DNA from 2 places in the Janibacter melonis genome. Region 1 is predicted to be linked to the other one. Evidence: predicted binding sites of a transcription regulator. Region 1 holds the regulator's gene; the other holds the start of a gene.
The links. The regulator HrcA, encoded in region 1, represses chaperone genes, less so after heat shock. The targets are predictions, from matches to a motif close to TTNGCACTCGNNNNNNNCGAGTGCNAA.

Region 1 (5,083 bases):
TGAAGGCGTCGTTGAGGGTGCGGCCGCGCATGTACGCGAGCGGCGCGACCTCGATCGTGCCGGCGGCCATGAGCCGTGGGATCGACTCGGCGTCGATCATGTCGTGCAGCGCGTCGTAGAGCGGGCGCAGGTACGGGTCGATCTTGTCGTTGAGCGAGCCGGGCAGGAAGCCCAGTCGCTCGCCGGCCTCGACGGCCGGGCGGGTGAGGATGATCCGGGTGACCTGCTTGGCCTGGAGCGCGGCGACGGCCTTGGCCATCGCGAGGTAGGTCTTGCCGGTGCCGGCCGGGCCGATCCCGAAGATCACCGTGTGGTCGTCGATCGCGTCGACGTACTCCTTCTGGCCCAGCGTCTTGGGGCGGATCGTGCGCCCCCGGTTGCTCACGATGTTCTGCGTGAGGACGTCGGCGGGGCGCTGACGGCTCGCACCGCGCAGCATCGAGATCGAGCGCTCGACGGCGTCGCGGTTGAGCGGCTGCCCTGCGCGGACGATCTCGACGAGCTCGCCGAGGAGGGCGTCGACGACGTCGACGTCCTTCTTCGGGCCGGAGATCCGGAACTCGTTGCCCCGCACGAGGATCTCGGTGCGGGGGAACTGCCGCTCCATCGTGCGCAGCAGCTCGTCGCGCGGCCCCAGCAGGGCCACGGGGGTGACCGAGTCGGGCAGGACGATCACCTCGTCGACGGTGCGCTCCCCGAGCGTGTCGGGGGCGGGCGCGGCGTCGGGCAGGGAGTCGAGGGCGGAGAGGTCGGGACGAGAGTCGTCAGTCATCAGGCCTGCAGTCTACGGGGGCGGGCAGTGCGGGTGGGCTCGAGCGGGACCGGGTCAGCGCCACCGCGCGCGGGCGCTGAGCACCGCGATCGCGGCCGGTCCGGCGGTCGAGGCGCGCAGCACGCCCGGCCCGAGCCGCACGGGGGTGGCGCCGGCGGCGACGAGCTGGTCGACCTCGACCGGGCTCATGCCGCCCTCGGGCCCGACGAGGAGCAGCACGTCGCCGTCGGCCGGCAGCTCGACGGCGGCGAGCGGGGTCGTCGCGTCCTCGTGGAGGACCAGCGCCACGACGCCCTGCTCAACGCGCGCGAGGAGCTGCCTGGTCGAGACCGGTTGGGCCACCTCGGGGGTGCGCGCGCGGCGGGACTGCTTGGCCGCGGCCGTGACGACGTTGACCCACTTCTGGTGCGACTTGGCGACCTTCGGGCCGCGCCAGCGCACGATCGCGCGCTCGGACTCCCACGGCACGACCTCGTCGACGCCGAGCTCGGTGGCGGCCTCGACCGCGTCCTCGTCGCGGCCCCCCTTCGCCAGGGCCTGGACGAGGACGAGGCGAGGGCTCGGCTGCGGCTCGTCACGGCGGGCCTCCACGCGCACGACGAGCTCGGCGGCGTCGGCCGCCTCGACCGTGCCGAGGACCGCCTGGCCGGCGCCGTCGGCGACGATGACCTGCTCGCCCGGGGCGATCCGGCGCACCGAGACCGCGTGCCTGGCCTCGGCGCCGCCGACGCTGACGTGCGCGCCGGGGGCCAGGTCCTGCAGGCTCCCCCGCTCGACGTGGAAGAGCGGCGCGGTCATCGGCTCAGCGGCCCTTGAAGGCGTGGCGCAGCTTGCCCATGAATCCGGAGTCGACGTCGGCGAGCTGGCCGCTGGGCTCGGTCTCCTCGCGGGCGACGGCGAGGTCGCGCAGCAGCTGCTCCTGCTCGGCGTCCAGACGGGTGGGGGTGCGCACGTCGGCGTGGATGACGAGGTCGCCGCGGCCGCCGCCCCGCAGGTGGGTGACGCCGAGCCCCTCGAGGACGATCGTGTCGCCGGGCTGCGTGCCCCGGGCGATCTCGACCTGGCGCTCGCCGTCGAAGGTCGCGAAGTTGAGCGTCGTGCCGAGCGCGGCGGCCGTCATCGGCAGCTGGACGGAGGCGTGCAGGTCGTCGCCCTGACGCGTGAAGGTCGGGTGCGGGGTGACGCGCAGCTCGACGAAGAGGTCGCCGGCGGGACCTCCGCCGATGCCGACCTCGCCCTCGCCGGAGAGGTGGATGCGCGTGCCGGTGTCGACGCCCGCGGGGATGCGGATGCTCATCGTGCGGCGGGTGCGCACGCGGCCCTGGCCGGAGCACTCGTGGCAGGGGTGCGGGATGACCTCGCCGAAGCCCTGGCAGGCCGCGCACGGGCGCGACGTCATGACCTGGCCGAGGAAGCTGCGCTGGACCATCTGGACCTCGCCGCGACCGCCGCACACCTCGCAGACCTTGCGGCTCGTGCCGGGCTGGGCGCCGTCGCCGGAGCACGTGCTGCAGCGCTCGGCGGTGTCGATCGTCAGGTCCTGGGTACCGCCGAAGACCGCGGTCTCGAGGTCGACGGACAGGGCGACGAGACCGTCCTGGCCGCGGGTCTGCCGCGGACGCGGACCGCGACCACCACCGGCCGCCTGGCCGAAGAACTGCTCCATGATGTCGCTGAAGGAGAAGCCCGCGCCGAAGCCCTCGTGCGCGCCGCCGTAGGGGTCGGAGCCCATGTCGTACTGGCGGCGCTTGTCCTCGTCGCCGAGGACGTCGTAGGCCTGGCTGACGCGCTTGAACTGATCCTCGGCCTCCTCGCCGGGGTTGACGTCCGGGTGCAGCTTGCGGGCGAGCTTGCGGTAGGAGCGCTTGATCTCCTCCGGCGTGGCGGAGCGGTCGACGCCCAGGTCGGCGTAGTAGTCGTTCACAGCGGTGGGGGTCCTGTCGATCAGGGGTCGGGGGACGAAGGGGGTGCCCGGCGTCAGCCGGTCGTGATGATCCGGGAGAGATAGGTGGCGACGGCCCGAACCTGGCTGATCGTCGCCGGGTAGTTCATCCGGGTCGGGCCGAGCACGCCGACATGACCGACGAGCTCGTCGCCGGCGCCGTAGCCGGTCGAGACGACCGAGGTCGTCTGCAGGCCCGAGACGGGGTTCTCGCTGCCGATGCGCACGGCGACCTCACCGGTCTGCTCGGCCTGGGTGCCGAGCAGGCGGAGCAGCACGACGTGCTGCTCGAGGGCGTCGAGCACGGGCTCGAGGGTGAGCGGGAAGTCCGAGGGGGTCCGCGCGAGGTTGGCCGTGCCGGCGAGGGTGACGCGGCTCGCGCTCTCCTCGCGGGCGGCCTCCTCGATGGCGGCGAGCACCCCGTCGGTGAGGCTGGAGCGGGTGCGCTCGTCGTCGTCGAGGGTGCGCAGGGCGGTGACCGCCTCGCCGAGCCGGCGCTCGGTGACGACGGCGTTGATCTGGGTGCGGGCGGTCGCGAGCTCGTCGGCGCCCGCGGGCGTCGTGTAGTCGGTCTCGGTCGTGATGACCCGCTGCTCGACCCGGCCGCTGCCGGTGATGACGACGACCATGAGACGGCTCGAGGACATCGGTACGAGCTCGACGTGGCGCACCGTGCTGCGGGTGAGCGAGGGGTACTGGACGACGGCGACCTGCCGGGTGAGGGTCGCGAGGAGGCGCACGGTGCGGTCGAGCACCTCGTCGAGGGCGTCGGCCCCCTCGAGGAACTGCGCGATCGCGGATCGCTCGGCCCGCGACATCGGCTTGAGCGTCGAGAGCTGGTCGACGAAGGTCCGGTAGCCCGCGTCCGTCGGGATGCGGCCCGCGCTCGTGTGCGGGGCCACGATGAGCCCCTCGTCCTCGAGCGCGGCCATGTCGTTGCGCACGGTCGCGGCGCTCACGCCGAGCTGGTGGCGCTCGAGCAGCGCGCGCGAGCCGACGGGCTCGCTCGTGTGGACGTAGTCCTCGACGATCGCGGAGAGGACGGCCATGCGTCGCTCGGTGCTCACGGGCTCTCCCTTCGCTCATCCGGTCGGTACGGCCCGCCGAGGCGGGCTCCCCCGCCCTGGCACTCTCGGGCACTGAGTGCCAAGTCTACGGGCGCGGACGGTATTCCCCAATCGCGCACGCGTGTTGCGGCGAGCACGGGCGCCGCGGCCGACTAGCCTCGCCCGACGTGAGCGACCGCTACGGATCCGACGTCCTGTCCGGCGACTGGCGCAGCGCGGGCAAGCCCCGCAGCCGCGAGGTCGAGGCGACCCCCGACCTCGTCGTCGAGGACGTCGAGACCGGCTGGGTGGGCGCGGTCGTGCGGGTCGAGAAGGCCGGCGGCATGCACGTCGTGCACCTCGAGGACCGACGCGGGGCGGTCAAGGCCTTCCCCCTCGGGCCGGGCTTCCACCTCGACGGCGCCCCGGTCGTCCTCACCGCGCCGAAGGGGGCCGGGCGGGCCGCCCTGGCCCAGCAGCAGCAGGCCTCGGCCCGGACCGCCTCGGGCTCAGTGGCCGTCGCCGACCGCACCGCGCGCGTCGCCCGCGGGTCGCGGATCTTCGTCGAGGGGCGTCACGACGCCGAGCTCGTCGAGAAGGTGTGGGGCCACGACCTGCGCGTCGAGGGCGTCGTCGTCGAGATGCTCGACGGCGTCGACGACCTCGCCGGGGCGATCCGGGACTTCGCGCCCGGACCAGGGCGCCGGATGGGCGTGCTCGTCGACCACCTCGTGCCCGGCTCCAAGGAGTCGCGGATCGTCGCGAAGGCGTCGGGGATCTCCCCCTTCGCCCCCCACGTCCTCGTCCTCGGTCACCCCTTCGTCGACGTCTGGCAGTCCGTGCGACCGCAGCGTCTCGGGATGGAGGCCTGGCCGACCATCCCCCGCTCCGTGGAGTGGAAGCGCGGGATCTGCGCCCACCTCGGCTGGGCCCACGACGACCAGGCCGACATCGCCCGCGCGTGGAAGCAGATCCTCGGCACCGTGCGCAGCTACGCCGACCTCGAGCCCTCGCTGCTGGGGCGAGTCGAGGAGCTCATCGACTTCGTCACCGCCCCTGACGCCTGAGCCGGTTTATCGGGTGACCCGATAAACCCCGGGTTCGCATGAGTAAGAAACTCATGCGAAGCCGGGGTTTCTCGGGTCACCCGAGAATCTTGTGACTCGGGTCAGTCCCGTGGGCCCCCGGCGACGTAGATGACCTGGCCCGAGACGAAGCCGGCCTCGTCGGAGCACAGGAAGGACGCCGTCGCGGCGATGTCCTCGGGCTGGCCGACGCGCTGGACGGGGATCTCCTTGGCCGAGTACGCGATGAAGTCCTCGA
Region 2 (5,083 bases), 1.6 Mb from region 1:
CCCAGCCCTCGGGTCTTCTTCGTCGACTCCGCCTCAGCCGGCAGCTCGTTCCTCGCCGCCAACCTCGGCTACGCCTTCCTCAGAAGCCCATCCCACCCATCTCGTCGCCACCCGGCATCGCCGGGGCGGCCTTCTCGGGCTTGTCGGCGACGACGGCCTCGGTGGTGAGGAAGAGCGCCGCGATGGAGGCGGCGTTCTGCAGCGCGCTGCGGGTCACCTTGGCCGGGTCGATGATGCCCGCGGCGATGAGGTCGACGTACTCGCCGGTCGCGGCGTTGAGGCCGTGACCGGAGGGCAGGTTGGCGACCTTCTCGGAGACGACGCCGCCCTCGAGACCGGCGTTGACCGCGATCTGCTTGAGCGGGGCGGAGGCGGCGACGCGCACGATGTTCGCGCCGGTGGCCTCGTCACCCTCGAGGGACAGACCCGCGAAGGCGGCCTCGGTCGCCTGGAGCAGGGCGACGCCACCACCGGCGACGATCCCCTCCTCGACGGCAGCCTTGGCGTTGCGCACGGCGTCCTCGATGCGGTGCTTGCGCTCCTTGAGCTCGACCTCGGTGGCCGCGCCCGCCTTGATGACGGCGACGCCGCCGGCGAGCTTGGCGAGGCGCTCCTGGAGCTTCTCGCGGTCGTAGTCCGAGTCGGAGTTCTCGATCTCGGCCTTGATCTGGTTGACGCGACCGGCGATCTGGTCCTGGTCGCCCGCACCCTCGACGATCGTCGTCTCGTCCTTGGTGACGACGACCTTCCGCGCACGGCCGAGCAGGTCGAGCTCGGCGGTGTCGAGCTTGAGGCCGACCTCCTCGGAGATGACCTGGCCACCGGTGAGGATGGCGATGTCGGCGAGCATGGCCTTGCGGCGGTCGCCGAAGCCCGGGGCCTTGACGGCGACGGACTTGAAGGTGCCGCGGATCTTGTTGACGACGAGCGTCGACAGGGCTTCGCCCTCGACGTCCTCGGCGATGATGAGCAGCGGCTTGCCGGACTGCATGACCTTCTCCAGGAGCGGCAGGAGGTCCTTGATCGAGCCGATCTTGGAGTTGGCGATGAGGACGTAGGGGTCCTCGAGCACGGTCTCCATGCGCTCGGTGTCGGTGACGAAGTAGCCCGAGATGTAGCCCTTGTCGAAGCGCATGCCCTCGGTGAGCTCGAGCTCGAGACCGAAGGTGTTGCTCTCCTCGACGGTGATGACGCCTTCCTTGCCGACCTTGTCCATCGCCTCGGCGATCTTGGACCCGATCTCGGGGTCGGCGGCGGAGATCGAGGCCGTGGCCGCGATCTGCTCCTTGGTCTCGATGTCCTTGGCCATCGACAGGAGCTGGTCCGAGACGGCCGAGGTGGCCTTCTCGATGCCGCGCTTGAGGGCCATCGGGTTGGCCCCGGCGGCGACGTTGCGCAGACCCTCGCGCACGAGCGCCTGGGCGAGGACGGTGGCCGTCGTCGTGCCGTCACCGGCGACGTCGTCGGTCTTCTTCGCGACCTCCTTGACGAGCTCGGCGCCGATCTTCTCGTACGGGTCGTCGAGCTCGATCTCCTTGGCGATCGAGACGCCGTCGTTGGTGATCGTGGGGGCGCCCCACTTCTTCTCGAGGACGACGTTGCGGCCCTTGGGGCCGAGGGTGACCTTGACGGCGTCGGCGAGGGTGTTCATACCCCGCTCGAGACCGCGGCGGGCCTCTTCGTCGAAGGCGATGAGCTTTGCCATTCGGGTGGTCCTCCACACGAGTTGGTTGGTGGTGACCGGGAGGTGCCCGCGACGGACGGCCCCCTTCGCACGGCTCACGTCGCCGCGACGTCGAGGACCTCACCTGCACCGGTCGGTTCTGTCACTCTCACGAGGAGAGTGCTAATGCCGATATTGGCACTCTCGACCGTCGAGTGCAAACGCCGTCGAGGCCCGCGAGACGCGCCCCGGTGCATGACGACGGGGCGGCCCGCCCCCTGCGGACCACCCCGTCGTCGTGCGTCCAGGTCAGGCGCGCTCGTGCCGGTGGATGCCCGAGCCCTTGCGCTCCTCGTAGCGGACCGTCGCGCCCTGCAGCTCTCCGGAGACCGTCGCCTCCACCGACCGGGTGACCGACCCGGGGTACCAGCCCCCGACCTCCTCGTCGCCGTACGCGCGCAGCGTGAGGTCGGCGACGAGCGAGGTCTTCTCGGTCTGGACGAGCCCCACGACCCGCGCCGAGCGCATCGTGCTGCTCACGCGGTAGTCGGAGCGGTCGTAGGTGAGGAAGGTCGTGCCCCGGTAGACGCAGCGGCTCGAGGTCCAGCTGTTCGTGATCCGGGCGCCGGAGGGGCAGTAGTAGGACTGGATCTTCGCGGCGTGCCGGGGGTCCGACATCCCCTCGATGTCGGTGACGAGGCGCAGGCGGTGCTGGTTGCCCTTGATGACCGGGCCCATCGCACCGTCGAGGACGGTCTGCACGCTCACGTGCTCGGCGACGACCTCACCGGAGGCGTGCTGCTGCGCGGTGGCCGAGGCCGCCGGGAGGGCGGTGAGAGCGGTGACGCCGACGGCGATGGCGGCGAGCTGTGTCTTCATGATCTGGTCCCCTGTCTGGTCGGAGAGCGTGTCTCGCTCCCTCGTAGACCAGGACGCGGCAGGTCGAGGACCGGTTGGTCACGAGTCCGTCACGGCGCGACGGCCGGCGCGGGTGGCCTCAGGTGCGCTCGAGCGCCGCCCGCATCTCGCCGTCGGCCTCGCTCGTCACGGGGTCGGCGAGGTCGGCGACGAAGACGGCGACGACCTCGCGCCCGGGGTTGCCCTCGAGCTCGGCACGCACCCGGCGCCAGTCGGCGAGGTTCGGGTGCTCGACCTCGGTGCAGGCCTGCGCCGGCTCGAGCGAGGTGATCGCGGCGTCGAGGTGAGCGGTCGTCAGCGGCACGGTGGCCGTCGAGCCGTCGTGCCCGATGACCGTCGCGAGGACGACGGCGGCCAGGCCGTGACGCCCGCCGACGGGGTTGAGGTGGCCGATCTCCCACTCGGGGTCCGAGGTCGCGGGGCTGAGCGCGACCGCGAAGGTCGCCGGCTCGCGCCAGCCGTCGATCTCGCCGGCGAGGTGCTCCTTGATCGCCGCGAGGCCCTGCGTCGTGCTCCAGTCCAGCTCGCTCATGCCCCCACCCTGCCGCACGCACGGGCCGGGCAGCACGAAGGGGGACCCGTGGGTCCCCCGTCGTCGCTCACCGCCGGTGGTCGGCTCAGGCGTCGAAGCCGAGCCGGCGCGCGCTGCGGCTGCGCTGGCGGGCCTGGCGCATGCGCCGCAGCCGCTTGACGAGCATCGGGTCCTCGGCGAGCGCCGCCGGGTTGTTGATGAGCGCGTTGAGCACCTGGTAGTAGCGCGTGGAGCTCATGTCGAAGAGCTCCTTGATCATCTGCTCCTTCGCGCCCTGGTAGGTCCACCACTGGCGCTCGAAGGCGAGGATCTCGCGGTCGCGGTCGCTCAGCTGCGCCGACGGGCTCTGCGTCTGCTGCTGGGAGGCGGGTGTCACGGGTGACCTCTCGTGGACGGCGGGGACTGCCCGCGCAGCCTATCGCGCGAATGACACGGATGTCATTCGTGCGGCGTGGCGGCTGGACACCGTCTCAGCACACGTGCTCAGCCGTCCCACGAGCCCCTGCGGTCACTCGCGCATCGTGTCGAGGATGGCGTCGATGTCGCCCTCCGTCGTCTGCGGGTTGACGATCGCGAAGCGGGCGAGGGTCTCGCCGGCATGGGTCGTCGGGACGACGAAGGCGAACTCCTCGCCGAGCATCCGGTCCGACCACGCCTGGTAGTCGGCCGGCTGCCAGCCCAGACGACGGAAGACGACGACCGACAGGTCGCGGTGCCGCACGAGCTCGAGCTCGGGGCGGGCGGCGATCTCGCGCTCGGCGTGCCGGGCCACCTCGAGCGTGCGCTCGACGGCGTCGGTGTACGCCCGGGTGCCGTGCGTCGCGAGGCTGAACCACAGCGGCAGCCCGCGAGCGCGCCGGGTGAGCCCGACGGAGTAGTCGGTGGGGTTCCAGTCCGGCGCCTCCGTGAGGACGTCGAGGTACCCGGCCTTCTGGGTGTGCGCGGCCCGGGCGAGGAGCGGGTCGCGGTAGAGCAGCGCGCAGCAGTCGAAGGGGGCGAAGAGCCACTTGTGGGGGTCGACGATGAAGGAGTCGGCCCGCTCGACACCGGCGAAGAGGTGGCGCACGCTCGGGGCCGCGAGACCGGCGCCGCCGTACGCCCCGTCGACGTGGAACCAGATGCCGAGGTCGGCGCAGACCTGGGCGACGGCCTCGAGGTCGTCGACGACCCCGAAGTTCGTCGTGCCGGCCGTGGCGACGACGGCGAAGAAGCTCTCGGGCCCCTCGCGCTCGAGGACCTCGCGCAGGGCGGGACCGGTGAGCCGCAGGTCGGCGTCGGGCTCGACGGTGACGAGCTCCGCGTCCATGACGTCGCACGCCGACTGGATCGAGGAGTGCGCGCCGGCGGTCGCCGCGACCCGCCACGGGCGCAGCGTCGGAGAGCCCTCGGCGGTCGCGCTCGCGGCCCGGGCCCGCGCGCTGTGGCGCGCCGCGACGAGCGCGGAGAGGTTGCCGATCGTGCCGCCGGGCACGAAGGCGCCGCCCGCCTGCGGGGGCAGACCGGCGAGGTCGGCGATCCAGCGCAGCGCCTGGTTCTCGGCGAAGACCGCGCCGGAGCCCTCGAGCCAGGACCCGGCGTAGACCGAGGAGGCGCCGACGACGAGGTCGAACATCGCCGCCGCGTCGCTCGGCGCGCACGGGATGAAGGAGAGGTAGCGGGGGTGGTCGACCGACAGGCAGGCCGGGGCGAGGACCTCGGCGAAGATGTCCATCGCCCGCTCGCCACCGAGCCCGTCGGGGGTCACCGTCTGGCCGGCCCGGTCGAGGAGCTCCTCGGGGGTCAGCGTGTAGTCGAGCGGCACCGGGTCGAGCTTGAGCCGCCCCTCGGCGTACTCGAGGACCTGGCGGCCCAGCCGCTCGATGGTCGCGTCAGTCTGGCCATGCATGGGGCGCACTCTACGAGCACGGCGGCCCCGACGTCGCCCGTCCCGCTCAGACCTCGAGGGCGCGGCGCACGAGCGCGAGCCGCTC

Region 2: groL (chaperonin GroEL) is a predicted target of HrcA. The motif match lies at 1,824-1,850, and genes of this name have one in related genera.

What each region holds. Positions count from the first base shown of each region.
Region 1 covers NZ_CP044548.2:451,104-456,186, reverse strand. The annotation lists gene EEW87_RS02205 (PhoH family protein) at 1-772, opposite strand, end outside; gene EEW87_RS02200 (16S rRNA (uracil(1498)-N(3))-methyltransferase) at 827-1,570, opposite strand; gene dnaJ (molecular chaperone DnaJ) at 1,575-2,696, opposite strand; gene hrcA (heat-inducible transcriptional repressor HrcA) at 2,750-3,781, opposite strand; gene EEW87_RS02185 (DUF3097 domain-containing protein) at 3,949-4,827, shown strand; gene fabG (3-oxoacyl-ACP reductase FabG) at 4,929-5,083, opposite strand, start outside.
Region 2 covers NZ_CP044548.2:2,026,882-2,031,964, forward strand. The annotation lists gene groL (chaperonin GroEL) at 80-1,705, opposite strand; gene EEW87_RS09605 (hypothetical protein) at 1,973-2,542, opposite strand; gene EEW87_RS09610 (hypothetical protein) at 2,661-3,113, opposite strand; gene EEW87_RS09615 (DUF3263 domain-containing protein) at 3,199-3,489, opposite strand; gene EEW87_RS09620 (pyridoxal phosphate-dependent decarboxylase family protein) at 3,622-4,998, opposite strand; gene EEW87_RS09625 (ArsR/SmtB family transcription factor) at 5,045-5,083, opposite strand, start outside.